3 regions of the Streptococcus dentasini genome follow, and region 2 is predicted to be linked to each of the others. Evidence: predicted binding sites of a transcription regulator. Region 2 holds the regulator's gene; each other region holds the start of a gene.
The links. Region 2 encodes HrcA, which represses chaperone genes, less so after heat shock. Its sites were predicted from a motif close to TTAGCACTCNNNNNNNNNGAGTGCTAA; they were not measured.
Positions count from the first base shown of each region.

Region 1: the regulator HrcA is predicted to act here: its motif matches at 2,550-2,576, upstream of ACVR1G_RS02100 (ATP-dependent Clp protease ATP-binding subunit).
Region 3: the regulator HrcA is predicted to act here: its motif matches at 3,236-3,262, upstream of groES (co-chaperone GroES).

Region 1 is NZ_JBRUHS010000002.1:127,885-134,070, reverse strand. It holds gene ACVR1G_RS02105 (NUDIX hydrolase) at 1-70, opposite strand, end outside; gene ACVR1G_RS02100 (ATP-dependent Clp protease ATP-binding subunit) at 159-2,441, opposite strand; gene argF (ornithine carbamoyltransferase) at 2,666-3,640, shown strand; gene ACVR1G_RS02090 (DUF1797 family protein) at 3,793-4,023, shown strand; gene ACVR1G_RS02085 (amino acid ABC transporter permease) at 4,550-5,239, shown strand; gene ACVR1G_RS02080 (amino acid ABC transporter ATP-binding protein) at 5,239-5,973, shown strand.
Region 2 is NZ_JBRUHS010000012.1:34,056-40,241, forward strand. It holds gene ACVR1G_RS09010 (histidine phosphatase family protein) at 1-659, shown strand, start outside; gene ACVR1G_RS09015 (M15 family metallopeptidase) at 646-1,380, shown strand; gene ACVR1G_RS09020 (glycoside hydrolase family 73 protein) at 1,397-1,981, shown strand; gene hrcA (heat-inducible transcriptional repressor HrcA) at 2,165-3,199, shown strand; gene grpE (nucleotide exchange factor GrpE) at 3,212-3,772, shown strand; gene dnaK (molecular chaperone DnaK) at 4,019-5,860, shown strand; gene ACVR1G_RS09040 (hypothetical protein) at 5,897-6,118, shown strand; gene ACVR1G_RS09045 (hypothetical protein) at 6,131-6,186, shown strand, end outside.
Region 3 is NZ_JBRUHS010000008.1:14,685-20,870, reverse strand. It holds gene ACVR1G_RS06955 (PTS sugar transporter subunit IIA) at 1-2, shown strand, start outside; gene ACVR1G_RS06950 (PTS sugar transporter subunit IIB) at 134-628, shown strand; gene ACVR1G_RS06945 (PTS mannose/fructose/sorbose/N-acetylgalactosamine transporter subunit IIC) at 1,155-2,009, shown strand; gene ACVR1G_RS06940 (PTS system mannose/fructose/sorbose family transporter subunit IID) at 2,011-2,847, shown strand; gene ACVR1G_RS06935 (DUF202 domain-containing protein) at 2,867-3,163, shown strand; gene groES (co-chaperone GroES) at 3,282-3,566, shown strand; gene groL (chaperonin GroEL) at 3,636-5,264, shown strand; gene ACVR1G_RS06920 (MarR family winged helix-turn-helix transcriptional regulator) at 5,668-6,087, shown strand; gene ACVR1G_RS06915 (cation transporter) at 6,092-6,186, shown strand, end outside.

The DNA.
Region 1 (6,186 bases), on a different contig from region 2:
CAGCATAGACACCGTAACGGCTAACGTAGTCTTTACCAGTAATTTTTTCTCCATAAGTAGGATTAGTCATTCTATTGCCTCGTCTCTAATTAGTTTATACTGATTATACCAAGAAAACGGCCTGAAAACATTTCAGACCGTTTAAGTTTTACAATGATTTATTCTGCAAGGGAAGCTTCTTCCTTAAGGGCGGAATCTTCATCCTTCTTAGCCCCCTTGATAGTGATTTTACCATTAGAAGTCATGACAGCCTTGAAATGCTTTTCATTTGGATTATCAAGATAAAAATCGGTAATCGCATCTTCAATATGCTCCTGAATGGTACGACGCAAAGGTCTCGCCCCCATCTTAGGATCATAGCCAAGATCAACTAATTTCTCTTTAACCTTAGCTGTGACATCAAGATGGAGTCCATTGGTAGCTAGACGATTATTAACATCTTCCAGCATCAAATCAACAATCGTCAGTAAGTTTTCCTTACTGAGGGCTTGGAATTCAACGATACCATCGAAACGATTCATAAATTCTGGACTAAAGAAGTTACCCAACTCTCCCAGAACGGAATTAGTACGACCCTCACGAGCCGCTCCAAACCCGACTGAAGCTTCCACTTTACCAGTACCAGCATTTGAAGTCATGATGATAATAGTATCTTTGAAGCTGACTGTACGGCCTTGACCGTCTGTCAGACGACCATCATCTAGCACCTGCAAGAACATATGCATGACATCTGGGTGAGCTTTTTCGACTTCGTCTAAAAGAATAAGTGAATAAGGATTACGGCGGACTTGTTCAGTTAATTGACCAGCTTCTTCGTAGCCAACATATCCTGGAGGGGCCCCAACTAGCTTAGCCACAGCATGTTTTTCCATATATTCAGACATGTCGAAACGGATCATACTGTCAGCAGAACCAAAGAGTTCAATCGCTAACTGTTTGGACAGCTCAGTCTTACCAACACCGGTTGGGCCGACAAAAAGGAAACTACCAATAGGGCGATTCGGAGCTCCCAGACCGACACGGTTACGGCGGATGGCCTTAGCAATCTTATCAACAGCAGCATCTTGACCGATAACATGAGATTTCAAATCATCTGCCAGGTTGACCAACTGCGATTGTTCTTTTTCTTTCAAATCACCGACAGGAATATTGGTTTTTTCTTCCACAATTGCTTCGATATGTTTTTCAGTGATAACCGGAATATCTTGGTCCGATAATTGCTGAGCCTGCATTTCTTTATATTTAGCAATTTGATCACGGAAGTAGGCTGCTTTTTCAAAGTCTTCTTCACGTGTAGCCTGTGCCTTGAGATTTTCTGCCTCAACTAAACGCTTGTCGATATCCTTAGGATCAACAAAGTTGAGCGTTAAATTCATCTTGGAGCCGGCCTCATCCAAAAGGTCAATAGCCTTATCGGGCAAGAAGCGATCTTGAATGTAGCGGTTAGAAAGAACGGCAGCAGCTTCAATAGCGTCATCTGTGTACTTAACATGGTGATAATCCTGATATTTAGGCTGAATACCGCGTAAAATCGTAATGGTCTCTTCAACAGACGGTTCGTCAACCTTAACTGGCTGCATCCGTCGTTCAAGTGCAGCATCTTTCTCAATGATTCGATATTCATTGAGTGTGGTAGCTCCGACCAGTTGCAGATCACCGCGGGCAAGAGCTGGTTTCAGGATATTACCTGCATCCATACTGCCATCGGTTGTTCCTCCAGCCCCAACAATTTCATGGATTTCATCAATAAAGAGAATCACATCTTGGCGTTGACGGATTTCTTCCATCAACTTTTGCATGCGTTCTTCAAATTGCCCTCGGATACCTGTTCCTTGTACTAGACTGACAACATCCAAACGGATAACCTGTTTGTTTTGCAGTTTCTGAGGAACATTGCCATCGACAATTTTTTGAGCTAAGCCCTCGACGACAGCAGTCTTACCTACACCGGGTTCCCCGATCAAAACCGGATTGTTTTTTGTCCGACGGTTGAGGATTTCAATCACTCGCACGATCTCTTGGTCGCGCCCAATAACAGGATCAACATCACCGCGACGGGCAATGTCTGTGACGTTGATACCAAATTCCTCCAAGATTCCTTGAGGTTGCTGAGGTGCTTGGGGCTGCGGACGGCGTCTGCGGTTGTTGCCGCCTCCTCCACCGTTGTTGCCATTTCCATTGCCGCCTGATCTACCAGCTTCTGTTTGAGGAGCGTTAGGCAGTTCTTGGTTAAAAGCGCGAAAATTGTTTAAATCACCAAAGAAATCATCAAAGAAAGAATCCATGGATTGGTTAGTGGGGTTACTATTGAGAATATTTTCTGGATCAGCTTTCATAATCTGGTAGCAGTTCTGGCAGAGATCAATCTGCTTTTGCTGCCCATTGACATTTGTGTATAGATGTATGCTAGCATCGTTAAGTTGACAATTTTGACATAACATAGGATTACCTCCAATCTGACTGATTTGGCCTTATAGTCAATAAAGGTCAAATTCTATGCTGTTATTATAACACTCATAACTTAGAAATCAAGTAAAAAGATTATAATTTTAGCAGAGGAAGAGTGAGAGTGCTAATTTTATAAAAATGAATAAAATACAGTTTATTCTTGACAAAAACGCAAAATATTATAGAATTATTGTATAAAAATACAAAAGGGGTAACCATGGCAAAATCATTTTTAAAAGAAATAGACTTCACAAAACAGGAACTGCTAGATTTAATTACCCAGTCTGCTAAGTTTAAGCAGCTCAAAAAGGATAAGATTCCTCATAACTATCTAGAAGGACAAAATATTGCTCTCATTTTTGAAAAGACTTCTACTAGAACACGTTCAGCCTTTACAGTGGCAGGACAAGATTTGGGAATGAACGTTACCTATCTAGGTACTGGTGAAATCCAGCTGGGTAAAAAAGAATCAATTATTGATACAGCCAGAGTTCTCGGTTCTATGTTCGATGGCATCGAATATCGCGGATTCAGGCAGGAAGATATTGAGACCTTAGCTGCCCATGCCGATGTTCCAGTTTGGAACGGTTTGACAGATACCTGGCATCCTACCCAGATGATAGCGGACTTTTTGACTCTGACGGAGCACTTTGGCAGCCTTGATGGTTTGAGTATCGCCTACCTAGGAGATGGCCGCAATAATATGGCTAATTCCCTTCTGGTAACATCAGCCATTCTCGGTGTCAACTGTACCATTATTGCCCCCAAAGACTTACAGCCTAGTAAGGCTATCATTGATTTAGCACACCTGCACAATACAGGTGCTGTATTAAAAGTGACGGATGATGTGATAGACGTAAAAGGGGTCGATATGATTTATACGGATGTCTGGGTGTCCATGGGAGAAGAAGTCGATTTCAAGGATAGAATTGACTTGCTCCTGCCTTATCAGGTCAACAAAGAGCTGCTTGATTTGGCTGATAATCCTGACCTGATTGTTATGCACTGCTTGCCAGCTTTCCACGATACCAATACCGATATTGGTTATAGCATTTACGAGCAGTACGGCTATAGTGAATTAGAAATTACCGATGAAGTCTTTCAAAAGTACAGCTCGGTTATTTTCCAAGAGGCAGAAAATCGTATGCACGCTATCAAAGCAATTCTTTACCAATCCTATCAAGAGAATTAATAATGTAAAAATCACAGTGATTTCCGGCCTTTCATCTATCTCAATCTTTTACTTTATGGTAAAATAGGGATAGTTAAAAACATTATGATGCAAGAGTTCCTGAAATTCATACGATATTTTGCGGATTTGTATCTTAGTTAAGGAGAATCTACATGGAATCACATTTGGTGAGAATTATTGATCGTCTGAATTTGATGACGACAGATGGAGGCAACTTAAAGAGGAATTTTGAACGTGATGGCCTCGTTGTTGCAGAAGTTTCTTTTGCTAACGACCCCGAAAATGGCCCTGTTTTCACATTGCGTGATATTAAGGCGCGTGAAACCTACACCTTTGACAGCATTGACTTGATTGCTATGGAAATCTATGATCTGCTCTACTAATTAAAAACAAAATAGAAATTAAAAAGATAATTGAATTGATCTTCAGGAGTTGGATTTAAAATCTAACACCTCGGAGGTCTTTTTCTTATTTTTAAACTAGCCTTGCCTGCTGTTCAAATCCAAAAGCAGGGGCCTGTGTATAGGATAAAATTTTTCAGCACCTATAATCAATCTCTTATAATAGCTCTGTGCAGTGATCAGTTGGGAGCTCCGCGTTTCGGTTTTTAGTTCCCTATTTTATTAAGTTTGCTGGACTATTAAGCGAGTATAATGAAGTCAACTTTACTGATCCCTAATCTTAGTTTTGCTGTGAATCTCTCACTCTACTAGCCAATATAGGCTTTCAATAGTCCGAATAATCTTTAATTCCTTTTTAATAGGGAGAACTAATTTTATAAACAGATATTGTATTATTATTCATTTTATGATAGAATTGGTTATAAAATTATTGATAAGCAGCTAAAATTTAAAATATATCTAGCTGGTCTTTAAGAATGGCTCAAAGCCGTATAATAGGAGTAAATCTGTGAATTTTGATTTTTCGTTTTTACCTAAATATTGGGGTTACTTTAACTATGGCGTGATTGTCACCATCATGATTTCTATCTGTGTCGTTTTATTTGGGACCATCTTGGGCGTTCTGGTGGCCCTTGCTAAACGCTCGCACATCAAGTTACTGAACTGGCTGGTTAGCTTTTATGTCTGGGTCTTTCGTGGAACACCTATGGTTGTTCAAATCATGATTGCCTTTCTTTGGATGGACTTTAAAAATGCACCGTCAATCGGTTTTGGTACGGTTGAGTTAGACTTTTCCCGCTTGATTCCAGGTATTATTATTCTGTCTTTAAATAGCGGTGCCTATATTTCAGAAATCGTTCGTGCTGGGATTGAAGCAGTTCCTAAAGGTCAGACCGAAGCGGCTTATTCGCTGGGAATTAAACCAGCCAAGGCAATGCGTTATGTGGTGTTGCCTCAGGCTTTTAAAAATATCCTGCCTGCCTTGGGAAATGAATTTATCACCATTATTAAAGACAGTTCACTCTTGCAGACTATTGGTATCATGGAATTGTGGAACGGCGCCCAAACGGTCTTAGCGACAACCTATATTCCACTGGAACCCCTCTTGTTCGCTGCTTTCTACTATTTGGTGCTGACAACTATTTTGACAGCTGGACAAAAGTCACTTGAAAACCGTCTTGGGAAAGGACAAAAATAATGACAGATACATTGATTAGTATTAAAAATCTGCATAAATATTTTGGCAATAACGAAGTTCTCAAAGGAATAGATTTAGAAATTAAAAAAGGAGAAGTTGTTGCCATCATCGGTCCGTCGGGATCAGGGAAATCTACTTTCCTGCGTGCCATGAACCTGCTGGAAGTGCCGACTAAAGGAACGATCAGCTTTGAAGGTGTTGATATTACAGATAAAAGAAACGACGTTTTCAAGATGCGTGAGAAAATGGGAATGGTGTTCCAACAATTTAACCTCTTTCCTAATATGAATGTACTGGAAAATATTACTTTAGCACCAACGAAAATCAAAGGACAGTCTCGACCTCAGGCAGAAGAAAAAGCCTATGAATTACTGGACAAGGTTGGACTGAAAGATAAGGCCAAAGCCAATCCAACATCGTTATCAGGTGGTCAGCAGCAGCGGATTGCAATTGCACGCGGTTTAGCCATGGATCCAGATGTTCTTCTCTTTGATGAACCCACATCAGCTCTCGATCCCGAAATGGTTGGGGAAGTGCTCGCTGTTATCCAAGACTTGGCGAAGTCCGGTATGACCATGGTTATCGTCACCCACGAAATGGGATTTGCCAAAGAAGTCGCAGATCGTGTTATCTTTATGGATGGTGGTGTCATCGTAGAAGAAGGGAGTCCGCAGCAGGTTTTTGATCAAACAAAGGAGGAGCGGACCAAGGACTTCTTAGGGAAAGTCTTATGAGAGTTAATAAGTAGGAGAATAGAGAAGGAATCAATTTCCCTCGTCTTTCTATTTTGCCGCTGGGATAAACAGAAAAAAGGCAAGTTCTTATAACGCGTTTGTATAAAGAGGCTGAGAATTTTTATCTCGGCTTTTTTAATTAGTATTGGTTAGCTGGCCGATACTAGGCAAGTTTTCTTATCATATTTTAGTTGTAACTTCTTTTTCTGGGGA
Region 2 (6,186 bases):
TGTTTAATACAATTGGTCGGGCGCAGGGGTGGTCAGATACACCCTTGACGAAAGATGGAGAAAAAGGAATCAAGGAGTTGGGTCTTGGCTTGAAAGCGGCCGGTTTGCATTTTGCTGCGGCTTACTCTAGCGACAGTGGCCGGACTCTACAGACGATGGAAATTATCCTGAGTGAACTGGGGCAAGAGACGATCCCTTATAAGCGGGATAAGCGGATTCGAGAGTGGTGCTTTGGTAGCTTGGACGGAGGGTATGATGCTGAACTCTTTAACGGTGTTATGCCACGGGTTTTTGATAAGCCTATTGAAGAGCTGACATATAAGGATATGGCTGATGCTATTTTAGCCGTTGATACAGCAGGCTGGGCTGAGCCTTGGGATGTGCTGAGGGAAAGGATCCTTTCGGGATTTACCGATATTGCTAAGGAAGTTGAGAGTCAAGGGGGTGGTGATGCTATCGTAGTTAGCCACGGTATGACTATCGGCACACTGATGGGACTGCTGGATTCAACTTTACCGCGCAGTCTAGCTCTAGATAATGGCAGTGTTTGTCAGCTGACTTATGAAGAAGGTCGATTTCATATTGATGCTATCGGTGATATGTCTTATCGCCAAAAAGGCAGAGAATTGTTAGAAAAGGAAGTGTATGAAAAGTCGTAATCGCAATCTCTTGGTAGCTTTTATCGCTGCCCTGCTAATTATTTTTGGTGTTGCCTATGTTCGTGATAAACAAGAATCTCACCAGTCTCAAGTCAATTCGTCTTCTCATCAATCTGCTATGAAAGAGTCTAAAGCAACTGCAGAATTACCAAGTGTTTCAGCAGACGATTGGCAGCTGATTCTTGTCAATCGGGATAATCTTACAGAAGAACTTAATCCTGAATTGACTTCAGTGGATAATATAGAGGTGGATTCTCGGATTGCTGATAATGTTAGAGATTTTTTAGCGGCGGCCCAACAAATTGATAGCAGTGAGCATTTGATTTCAGGCTATCGCAGTGTCGCCTACCAGGAGGAGCTCTTTAGTTCTTATGTTAAACAAGAAATGTCCAGTGATCCTAGTTTGAGCGAGGATGAGGCCAAGGAAAAGGTCAAAACCTATTCGCAGCCGGCAGGTGCTAGTGAACATCAGACAGGTTTAGCTATTGATATGAGTACCGTTGACAATCTTAACGAAAGCGATCCAACTGTTGTTTCTCAAATTAAGAAGTTGGCCCCCCGATATGGTTTTGTGTTACGCTTTGAAAAGGGCAAAAGTGACTCAACAGGCGTAGACTATGAAGACTGGCATTTCCGCTATGTCGGTAAGGCCTCGGCCAAATATATGACGGAGCATGATCTAAGCTTGGAAGAGTACCTTGCAGTGCTCAAGAAGAAATAAGTAAGGAGGTATATTTATGAGAACTAGGCTAAAATTTCGGCCTTTTATAATTGTTTTTGGCTTTGTTTTAGCCCTTATCCTTTTGCCCTTGCTTTTTAACATGAGAACTAAGGCTGCCAACACTAAGGTGGTATCTCACTATAGTCAGGAAGCTTTTATCAAGGAGGTTGCTCCAACTGCTCAAAAACTATCCAAAGCGTATGGAGTCAAAGCTTCTATTATCATTGCCCAGATGGCTCAGTCGTCTGACTATGGCTCTAATTTACTAGCGGTGCGTTATCACAACTATACAGGTATGTTAGCACAATCAGGACAGGCAAGGATTGTTTTAACGACTCAGTCTTACGAATCGGGTCAATGGCGGACAGTTAAGCAGCCTTACGCCATTTATACGGACTGGCAGAGTAGCCTTTCGGCTTATATGGAGGCATTGAGTTCTGGACTGTGGGGGACCCAGCTTTATACAACAGTAGCAACAGCTGAGGAATACACGACTGCTGTTCAAGCCTTGCAAAAAGCTGGCGTTAGTCCTGATCCTCATTATGCGGATAAACTGACTGCTATTATTCAGAAGCATCAGCTAACAAAGTATGATAAATGAGGTGGATGGAAGGTTCCTAACCTATTGCCCAATTGCAGAAGAAATAAGTTTTTTAGCACTCTTTTTGAAAGAGTGCTAATTTTTTGAGTTTTTCCCTTGACATCAATTTTTAGAGCAGTATAATAGAAACATAAGTTAGCACTCGTGTCATAAGAGTGCTAAATCTGACAGGAGGTGTTGGGGATGATTACACAGCGTCAAAATGATATTTTGTCTGTCATTATTGAATTGTTTACACAGACTCATGAACCTGTCGGATCAAAGCTTTTACAGAACTACATTGCTTCTAGCAGTGCTACGATTCGTAATGATATGGCTGCTTTAGAAAAAATTGGTTTATTGGAAAAAGCTCATACATCAAGTGGTCGCTTGCCCAGTCGTCAAGGTTTTCAATACTATGTCAATCATTTGTTAAATCTTGAGCGTGTTGATGAAGCGGATGTCTATGAGGTCGTCAAGGCTTTTGATTTTGAATTTTTTAAATTAGAGGATTTGTTACAAAAGGCTAGTGATATTTTGGCGAAGCTGACTGGCTGTACTGCTGTTGCTCTGGATGTTGAACCTAGCAATCAGCGCTTGAGCGCTTTTGATATTGTAAAGCTCAGTCACCACGATGCTCTAGCTGTCATGACTTTTGATGATTCCAATACTGTTACAAGTCAGTTTGCTATTCCCAAGAATTTTCTTGATGAGGATTTAGCCACTTTAAGCAATCTGGTATGTGAACGCTTTTTAGGGCAAACAGTGATGGAAATTCATTATCGGATTCGAACTGAGATCCCGCAGATTGTCCAACGCTATTTCAAGGTAACAGATAATGTCTTGGAATTATTTGAACATATCTTTAAGGAAATGTTTGTAGAAAAACTGTTCTTATCTGGTAAAGAGAATCTCCTCAGATATGCTGATGTTAAAACCTATCGCTTGTTTGATAATAATCAAGAGTTGGCTCTGGATATTAGAAAACAATTTCAAGATGAGCAGCCTTATGTTATTCGATTGGCTGAAGAAAATCAACAAGGGCTTAAGGCTTTGACTCAGTTATCCTACAAATTTTTAATCCCTTATCGTGGATTCGGTAGCTTGAGTCTTATGGGGCCTGTTACTGTAGATTATCAGCGGACTTTGGGACTTCTTAGCATTGTTAGTCGGGTTTTAACGATGAAGTTAGCGGATTTTTATCGCTATCTTAGCAGTAATCATTACGAGGTAAATTAAATAGGAGGCATTATGTCAGAAGATATTAAAAAAGAAAACGAAGAGGCTGCTGAAGAGACAGTGACAGCGGTTTCTGAAGATGAAGAAAATCAACAGGAGGCGACTGTAGTCGATAATGATGAAGAGGCTCCTGAAAAATCAGAACTTGAAGAAGCTCTTGCGAAGGCAGATGATTTTGAAAATAAATATCTGCGGGCTCACGCGGAGATGCAAAATATTCAGCGACGTGCCAATGAAGAGCGCCAGCAGCTGCAAAAGTATCGTTCACAGGATCTAGCTAAGGCGATTTTGCCTAGTTTGGATAATTTGGAGCGTGCTTTAGCGGTTGAGGGCTTGAGCGATGATGTGAAAAAAGGCTTGGAAATGGTACAAGAAAGCCTGATCCAAGCTCTCAAAGAAGAAGGTGTGGAAGAAGTAACAGTCGAAAGCTTTGATCACAATTTTCACATGGCAGTGCAGACCTTACCAGCTGACGATGAGCACCCAGCAGACAGTATTGCAGAAATCTTCCAAAAAGGCTACAAACTGCACGATCGGCTGCTTCGGCCAGCTATGGTGGTGGTGTATAACTAGTCAATAATGATGGGCATTAAAACGCCTCATCATTATACGGCAACCGCTATGGCGGATTGCCTAGACTCCTTACTAGCTCGATAGCAAAATGGTATTGATTTTGTTATCAAACTAGTAACAGACTGACTTGTCCGAAATGACAGAAAACTAGTAAATAACGAACAAGAATAATAATTTAAATTTTGAAAGGAATTGAACGTTAATAGCAGTCGCTGGACTGTTTCAATGTTCTTGGTATCTTGTATTATGTCTAAAATTATTGGTATTGACTTAGGAACAACAAACTCAGCAGTTGCCGTTCTTGAAGGAACTGAAAGTAAAATTATCGCTAACCCAGAAGGTAACCGTACAACTCCTTCGGTTGTCTCATTTAAAAATGGGGAAATCATTGTCGGTGATGCCGCTAAGCGTCAAGCAGTAACAAACCCAGATACGGTTATTTCCATTAAGTCTAAAATGGGAACCTCTGAAAAAGTTTCTGCCAATGATAAAGAATATACTCCTCAAGAAATTTCAGCTATGATTCTGCAATACATCAAGGGATATGCTGAAGATTATCTTGGTGAAAAAGTTGAAAAGGCTGTCATCACTGTTCCGGCCTACTTCAATGATGCGCAACGTCAAGCAACTAAAGATGCTGGTAAAATCGCTGGTCTTGAAGTCGAACGGATCGTCAACGAACCAACTGCAGCAGCCCTTGCTTATGGTCTTGATAAACAAGATAAAGATGAAAAAATCTTAGTGTTTGACCTTGGTGGTGGTACCTTTGATGTCTCGATTCTTGAATTGGGTGATGGTGTCTTCGATGTATTGGCGACTGCTGGTGACAACAAACTAGGTGGTGACGATTTCGACCAAAAAATCATTGATTTCTTGGTTGATGAATTCAAGAAAGAAAACGGAATTGACCTGTCAACTGACAAGATGGCTCTGCAACGTTTGAAAGATGCTGCCGAAAAAGCTAAGAAGGACTTGTCAGGTGTCACCCAAACACAAATCAGCCTGCCTTTCATCACTGCGGGTGATGCTGGACCGCTCCACTTGGAAGTCTCATTAACACGTGCTAAATTCGATGATTTGACTCGCGATCTTGTTGAACGCACCAAGACCCCTGTTCGCCAAGCATTGTCTGATGCTGATTTAAGCCTGTCAGAAATTGATGAAGTCATCTTGGTTGGTGGTTCAACGCGTATCCCTGCTGTTGTTGAAGCAGTTAAGGCTGAAACTGGTAAAGAACCAAACAAATCTGTAAACCCTGATGAAGTGGTTGCTATGGGTGCTGCTATTCAAGGTGGTGTGATTACTGGCGATGTCAAAGACGTCGTGCTTCTTGATGTTACCCCACTGTCACTTGGTATCGAAACTATGGGCGGTGTCTTCACGAAGTTGATTGACCGCAACACAACTATCCCAACCTCTAAGTCACAAGTCTTTTCAACCGCAGCCGATAACCAACCAGCCGTTGATATCCACGTTCTTCAAGGTGAACGCCCAATGGCAGCGGACAACAAGACTTTGGGACGCTTCCAATTGACCGATATTCCAGCTGCTCCTCGTGGTGTGCCACAAATCGAAGTAACATTTGATATTGACAAGAACGGTATCGTATCTGTTAAGGCTAAAGACCTCGGTACGCAAAAAGAACAACACATCGTTATCAAGTCAAATGACGGTCTTTCTGAAGAAGAAATCGATCGTATGATGAAAGATGCGGAAGCTAATGCTGATGCTGATGCTAAGCGTAAAGAAGAAGTTGACCTCAAGAATGAAGTTGACCAAGCGATCTTTGCAACAGAAAAGACCATTAAAGAAACTGAAGGCAAAGGCTTCGATAGCGAACGTGACGCAGCCCAATCAGCTCTTGATGAATTAAAAGCCGCTCAGGAATCAGGCAATCTTGACGACATGAAGTCTAAACTTGAAGCTCTCAATGAAAAAGCTCAAGCTCTTGCGGTAAAACTTTACGAACAAGCTGCTGCTGAGCAGCAGGCAGCTGCCGGAGCAGAAGGTGCGCAAGCAACTGACTCAGCTGACAATAACGGTAATGGTGGCGATGATGTTGTAGATGGGGAGTTCACGGAGAAGTAAAATTACGATAAACTTCAAAGGAGATAGGAGAGAGCCATGTCAACGATTTATACAACTAATGAGTGGAAAGGCTATGGCAAGCAAAATTATTACTGGAACGAGTACAGACTTGAGGATGATGAAGTTTTAAAATATAAGTGTCACAGGTTCAAATTTTTTGATGGTGATGAAAACGTGTGGGAAGAGACAGAGAGTCTACAAGATTCTTGGAGAATTGATGATCCAGATATGCCAGAATGGTTACAAAACTACTTGTGATAGGAGCAAGGAATGAGTTTACAAGATTTATTGGGAAAAATTACTGATTCAATATCTGTATTATTAGA
Region 3 (6,186 bases), on a different contig from region 2:
AGTTAGTAGTGCTTGATGGTTAACTTCAAGTCTTTCTAGCTGGTAAAAATGCTATATTTAGCAATTTTGCTAACCATTTTATTGTAATTATAACTAGCCTTAGGCTAAATTTATTTTAAGAGGAGACAAGAACATGTCAATTTCATTTGTTCGTATCGATGACCGTATGATTCACGGTCAAACTGTAACACGTTGGGCAAAAGAGTACCCATGCGATGGGTTGATTGCGGTAAATGACGCAGCTGCCAATAATAAGGTGTTAATCCAAGCTTACAAGGGAGCATCGGATAAGAAAACTTTTGTTTGGACCAAAGAAGCTTTTGCGCAAAAATCTAAAAAAGTAACAGATTCTGATAGCCGCTACTTCCTCATCGCTAAGAATCCTATCGATATGAAGGAAATTTTGGTGGATCAAGGCTTTGTACCAGATGACATTAAAGAAATTATTGTCGGTCCAGCTAATGACCGTCCTGGTGCTGTCAAACTTGGTAACAACCAGTCAATCACTCAAGAAGAGGCCGATGCTATTGAAGAGATTGAGAAAGCTGGTTACAAGGTGAAATTCCAGCTCCTACCAGATGTTTCTATCGGCTACTGGTCAGACTTTAAATCACAATTTGGTTATTAACGTAGAAGGCTTGTCTAGGTTTTAAAACACTGGGTAAACTACGGCAATCGTTATGGTGGCTTACCTATCTACCTTACTAACTTTATAGAAACTGCCTATAAGCAGTTTTGTCTGGTGATAAAGAGAAAGGCGATTGTCGCCAGTTTTCTCGTAACGTTTTAGTATCTTGTTAACTGAACACGGGCTAAAATCCTAGTAAAAAAGATAAACGTCCTTGTGTCTTTACGACACAGCGTCCGTTTCCTATTTTTATACGGATTTCTTCACGCCCTTTGTATCTTGCTAATTGAATACGAGCTGCGAGCTGTGTCAAAAAGACAGCTTCTCCTAGAGTCTTGCGACTCTTCGTCGAACCTGCTATTTTGCCTCTGCTCGCTGACGCTCTTAGTATCTTGGTAATTGAACACGGGCTAAAAGCGTCGAGAAAAAGATAGCCTGCCTTATGCGCAAAGCGCATGGCGTTAGGCTCCTATTTTCTTCTCGCTTTCTTAACGCCCTTTGTATCTTTAAATAAAGGAGAATTATTATGACAATTTCTTGGTTACAAGCAGCCATTCTTGGCTTGTTTGCCTGTTTGTCTTCCATGCCTGGCCTAGGTGGTACGACCATTGGTAACTACACTTTAGGTCGTCCCTTAGTCGGAGGTCTGGTCTGTGGCCTGATCCTTGGAGATCTTAAAACGGGTATCGTTTGTGGGGTTGCTATGCAGCTCGTTTACATCGCCTTGGTAACACCTGGTGGTACTGTATCAGCCGATGTTCGTGCGGTATCTTATATCGGTATTCCTTTGGCGATGGTTGCTATTCATTCACAAGGGCTGTCAGCTAATTCAGCTGATGCAGCTAACCTTGCAAAATCAATGGGAACCTTGGTAGGTACTATTGGTACCGTGCTTTTCTACGGAACAGCTACTATGAACCTAGTATGGCAGCACATCGGCTGGAGAGCTGTTGAAAAGAGAGATTATAAAAAACTGTATGCAGTAGACTGGGGCCTTCCTTGGGTCTCCCATATCATCTTTTCATTCATCCCAACGCTAATTATGTGTAAATTAGGAGCAAGCGCAGTTACGGCGTTGAAAGAAGCACTGCCACTGGATGGTATTCCAATGAAGACCCTCTTTACGGTAGGTTCCTTGCTCCCATGTGTAGGGATTGCTATTCTTTTGAAACAAATTGTTGATAAGGCAGTTGACTTTATCCCATTCTTTGTTGGATTTACTCTTGCAGCATCATTGGGATTGAACTTGGTATCATGTGCAGTCATTTCCCTTATCTTTGCGGTCTTGTTCTATGAACTAGAAATGGCTAAAAACGCTAAGGCTACAGCAGTAGCTGGTGCAGATAATCTAGAATTTGATGACGATGAGGAGGATATCTAAGATGGCTCAAAAGAAAATTTCAAAGAAAACACTAACTAAATCCTTCCATCATTGGTATTATGGGAACTTAACCTGCTTCTCACAAGAGCATATGCAGACCTTTGGTTACCTGACCTCTATGCTGCCAATCGTTGAAGAGCTTTACGATAATGAAGATGATAAAGCGCGTTCGATGCAGACCTATACGGCCTTCTTCAATACAGAACCACAACTTGGTTCCCTTATTGTTGGGGTAACAGCTGGCTTGGAAGAAGCTCGTGCGAATGGTTCAGATGGTGTTGATGATGAAACTATCAATGGTCTACGTGCTGGTTTGATGGGACCGGTTGCTGGTATCGGTGATTCCCTTGTTGTCGGTACTTTGATTCCAATTATCTTAGGGATTGCCCTTGGCTTGTCAACTGGCGGTTCGCCGGTCGGTGCGATATTCTATATTGTGGTTTGGAATCTCTTAGCCTACTTCGGTATGCGTTTTGCCTACTTCAAGGGCTATGAACTTGGGGATAAGGCAGTTGAAGTTTTGGTTGGCCCTCAAGGACAAGCTATCCGTAAAGCCGTAGCTATCGTTGGTGGTATGGTTGTCGGTGCTGTAGCTGCGACTTGGGTTCCTATTAAAACATCCTTTGAATTGAAGAATTCTTCTGGAAAAGCTTTCTTAGTGCTGCAAGACCAGTTGGATGGTGTTTATCCAGGCTTGTTAACAGCTTTAATTACCGTTTTCTGCTGGTGGTTGATGGCTAAGAAAAATATGTCGCCAATTAAAGTTATGCTGCTCTTAGTAGTTCTTGCTCTTGTTGGTGTCCTGACAGGCTTCTTCGATCCAGGATTAAAATACTAAATCAAAAAATGGAGCGCTTATGCTGACAGAAAAAGAATTTATCACCGGTTATGAGAAGGAGATTGCCTACCAAAAGCATATGATTGAAAATCTAGGACGTTGGTTTACGCTGATGTTTCTCATTGCTAGCATTGGTATCATCTTAGTTTATCTGCTTTCAGCATATCTCGTCGTTCGTATTATCGGTATTGTCCTGATTATCTTGGGAGTATTAGGAATGCTGCTCTTTGGCTACGGTATTTACAAGGGGCGCCTTAATGTCCAAAAAGTTATCGATGACTTTGAAGAAAAGATGACTCGGGCAAAAGCAAAATAAAACAAAAACTTTGTCGGAAGACAGAGTTTTTTCTTGACTATTTTTGACCAAATGATACAATGATAAGTGTAATTAGCACTCAAGATATTAGAGTGCTAAAAAATATTGGAGGTTTATTATGTTGAAGCCATTAGGTGATCGTATTGTTGTAAAATTTGAAGAAGTAGAAGAAACGACAGCAAGTGGTTTTGTTCTAGCGGGCGGCTCTCATGAAGCCACTAAAACAGCGACTGTTGTAGCCGTTGGTCAGGGTAGTCGTACCTTGACAGGAGAACTCGTTGCTCCAAGCGTTTCTGCGGGTGATAAAGTACTCGTTGAAAATGGAGCTGGTCTTGACGTCAAAGACGGTGATGACAAGGTCTCAATCATTCGCGAAGCAGATATTTTAGCTGTATTAGCCTAATCGGCTAGATGATCCATGTCTGTAGTAATTTTATAAATAGAAACTTTAGAAAGTAGGAAAGTAACTATTATGGCAAAAGATATTAAATTTTCAGCTGATGCCCGTTCCGCTATGGTGCGCGGGGTTGATGCGTTGGCAGATACTGTTAAGGTAACGCTTGGCCCTAAAGGCCGTAATGTTGTTTTGGAAAAATCCTTTGGTTCACCTTTGATTACGAATGATGGTGTAACTATTGCTAAGGAAATCGAACTAGAAGACCATTTTGAAAACATGGGAGCTAAATTAGTTTCAGAAGTTGCTTCAAAAACTAATGATATTGCAGGTGACGGAACCACTACAGCCACTGTTTTGACCCAAGCCATCGTTCGCGAAGGGCTTAAGAATGTTACGGCAGGTGCCAACCCAATTGGTATCCGTCGGGGTATCGAAACAGCTGTTTCAACAGCTGTTGAAGGCTTAAAAGCTATCGCTCAACCAGTTTCTGGTAAAGAAGCTATTGCACAAGTTGCTGCTGTATCTTCACGTTCTGAAAAAGTTGGTGAATACATTTCAGAAGCTATGGAAAAAGTTGGCAATGACGGTGTCATCACCATTGAAGAATCCCGTGGTATGGAAACTGAATTGGACGTTGTTGAAGGGATGCAATTTGATCGCGGTTACCTCTCTCAATACATGGTAACCGATAACGAAAAGATGGTTGCTGATCTGGATAATCCTTATATCTTGATTACCGATAAGAAAATTTCAAATATCCAAGATGTACTTCCTCTTTTAGAAGAAGTACTTAAAACCAGCCGCCCGCTCTTGATTATCGCAGACGATGTTGATGGTGAAGCTTTGCCTACATTGGTTCTAAATAAGATTCGCGGAACCTTTAATGTTGTTGCGGTTAAGGCACCAGGTTTTGGTGATCGCCGCAAGGCTATGCTGGAAGATATTGCTGTTTTGACTGGTGGTACTGTCATTACCGAAGACCTTGGCTTGGAACTCAAGGATGCCAGCATTGCTTCTCTCGGTCAGGCTGCTAAAATCACTATCGACAAAGATTCAACAGTGATTGTTGAAGGAGCTGGAGAAGCCTCTGCCATTACAGAGCGTGTCAACTTGATCAAATCACAATTAGAAACAACAACATCAGACTTTGATCGTGAAAAGTTGCAAGAACGGTTGGCAAAATTATCTGGTGGTGTTGCAGTTATCAAGGTTGGTGCTGCGACTGAAACCGAATTAAAAGAAATGAAACTCCGCATTGAAGATGCCCTTAATGCAACCCGCGCTGCTGTTGAAGAAGGTATCGTTGCCGGTGGTGGTACAGCCCTTGTTAATGTCATTGAAAAAGTTGCCTCTCTTGATGTGAAGGGGGATGAAGCAACTGGCCGTAATATTGTCCTGCGTGCGCTTGAAGAACCCGTTCGTCAAATTGCCCGTAACGCTGGCTATGAAGGTTCTGTTATCATCGAAAAACTTAAAGCTAGCGCTGTTGGTACAGGCTTTAATGCAGCCGATGGAAGCTGGGTAGATATGGTTGAAGCAGGAATCATTGATCCTGTCAAAGTTAGCCGTTCAGCCCTGCAAAATGCAGCTTCTGTTGCTAGCCTCATTCTAACAACTGAAGCTGTTGTCGCTGATCACCCAGAAGAGTCATCAGCACCGGCAGCACCAGCTATGGATCCAGGTATGATGGGTGGCATGATGTAATAAAGGCATGCGCACAAGCTATAAAAACTAGCCCAATGATGGCTAGTTTTTTTTGATGCGATTTAATTTGGCTCCCCTTTGCGTTTTTAAGAGAGCATCTCACCATTCAAATCGATGAAAATTTTAGTTTTGAACTGCTTAGAGTTTCTAAAGCCCAAAGTTTGGTATTTGATAAGTCGATTTTTTAATCTGTCAAGAAAAAGTTTGAAATATTCTGAAAATAATTCAATGAATCCGATTTCCTGCCTGAAATCGGAGGGAGACGCTGTTTTTTAGGCCGCAGCCTATTTGAGACAGAGGGTCTGTTTTCAGGAAGACAGGTTTTTGATTGACAATCTTTTTTCTTTAGTCTAAAATTAGTTAACAAAAGTAATTACCTTTGTTAACTAAAAGGAGGAAAACAATGCCATCTACTGCCCAGCTTTTTTCACAGGTCTATGATAAGGCTCTAATCCGCTATCAGAATAACCCGAACAGGAGCAAGGATTTTCCGGAATTATCTGCTGGTGACAGCCACTACATTGAGATACTCTACGGTTTAGGTAAGACGAGTCTGACTGATTTTGCTGCTAAGGCTGGTATTTCAAGACCGGCTGCCAGCCGCATTATCCAGAACTTTACCAAAAAGGGCTACGTCTTAAAAACCCCTTCCAGACAGGACAAACGGGTCTCTTATCTGGAGCTGGTGCCCGATTTGCAAGAGCACAGCCGCAGGAATTTCCTTCTGGCTGATCAGGTCTTTATGGAAATGCTGTCCGTTTTAAGCGATCAGGAACAAGAAGACCTGCACCGTTTGATTGAAAAGATCAATAAGGAGTTTTAGCTGAATGGAACAAAAGAAGATTGAACAGAAAGCCCTGATGGTTGGTATCGTCATGAATGTTCTGATGGGGCTGTCGGGACTGATTGTTTACCGCATTAC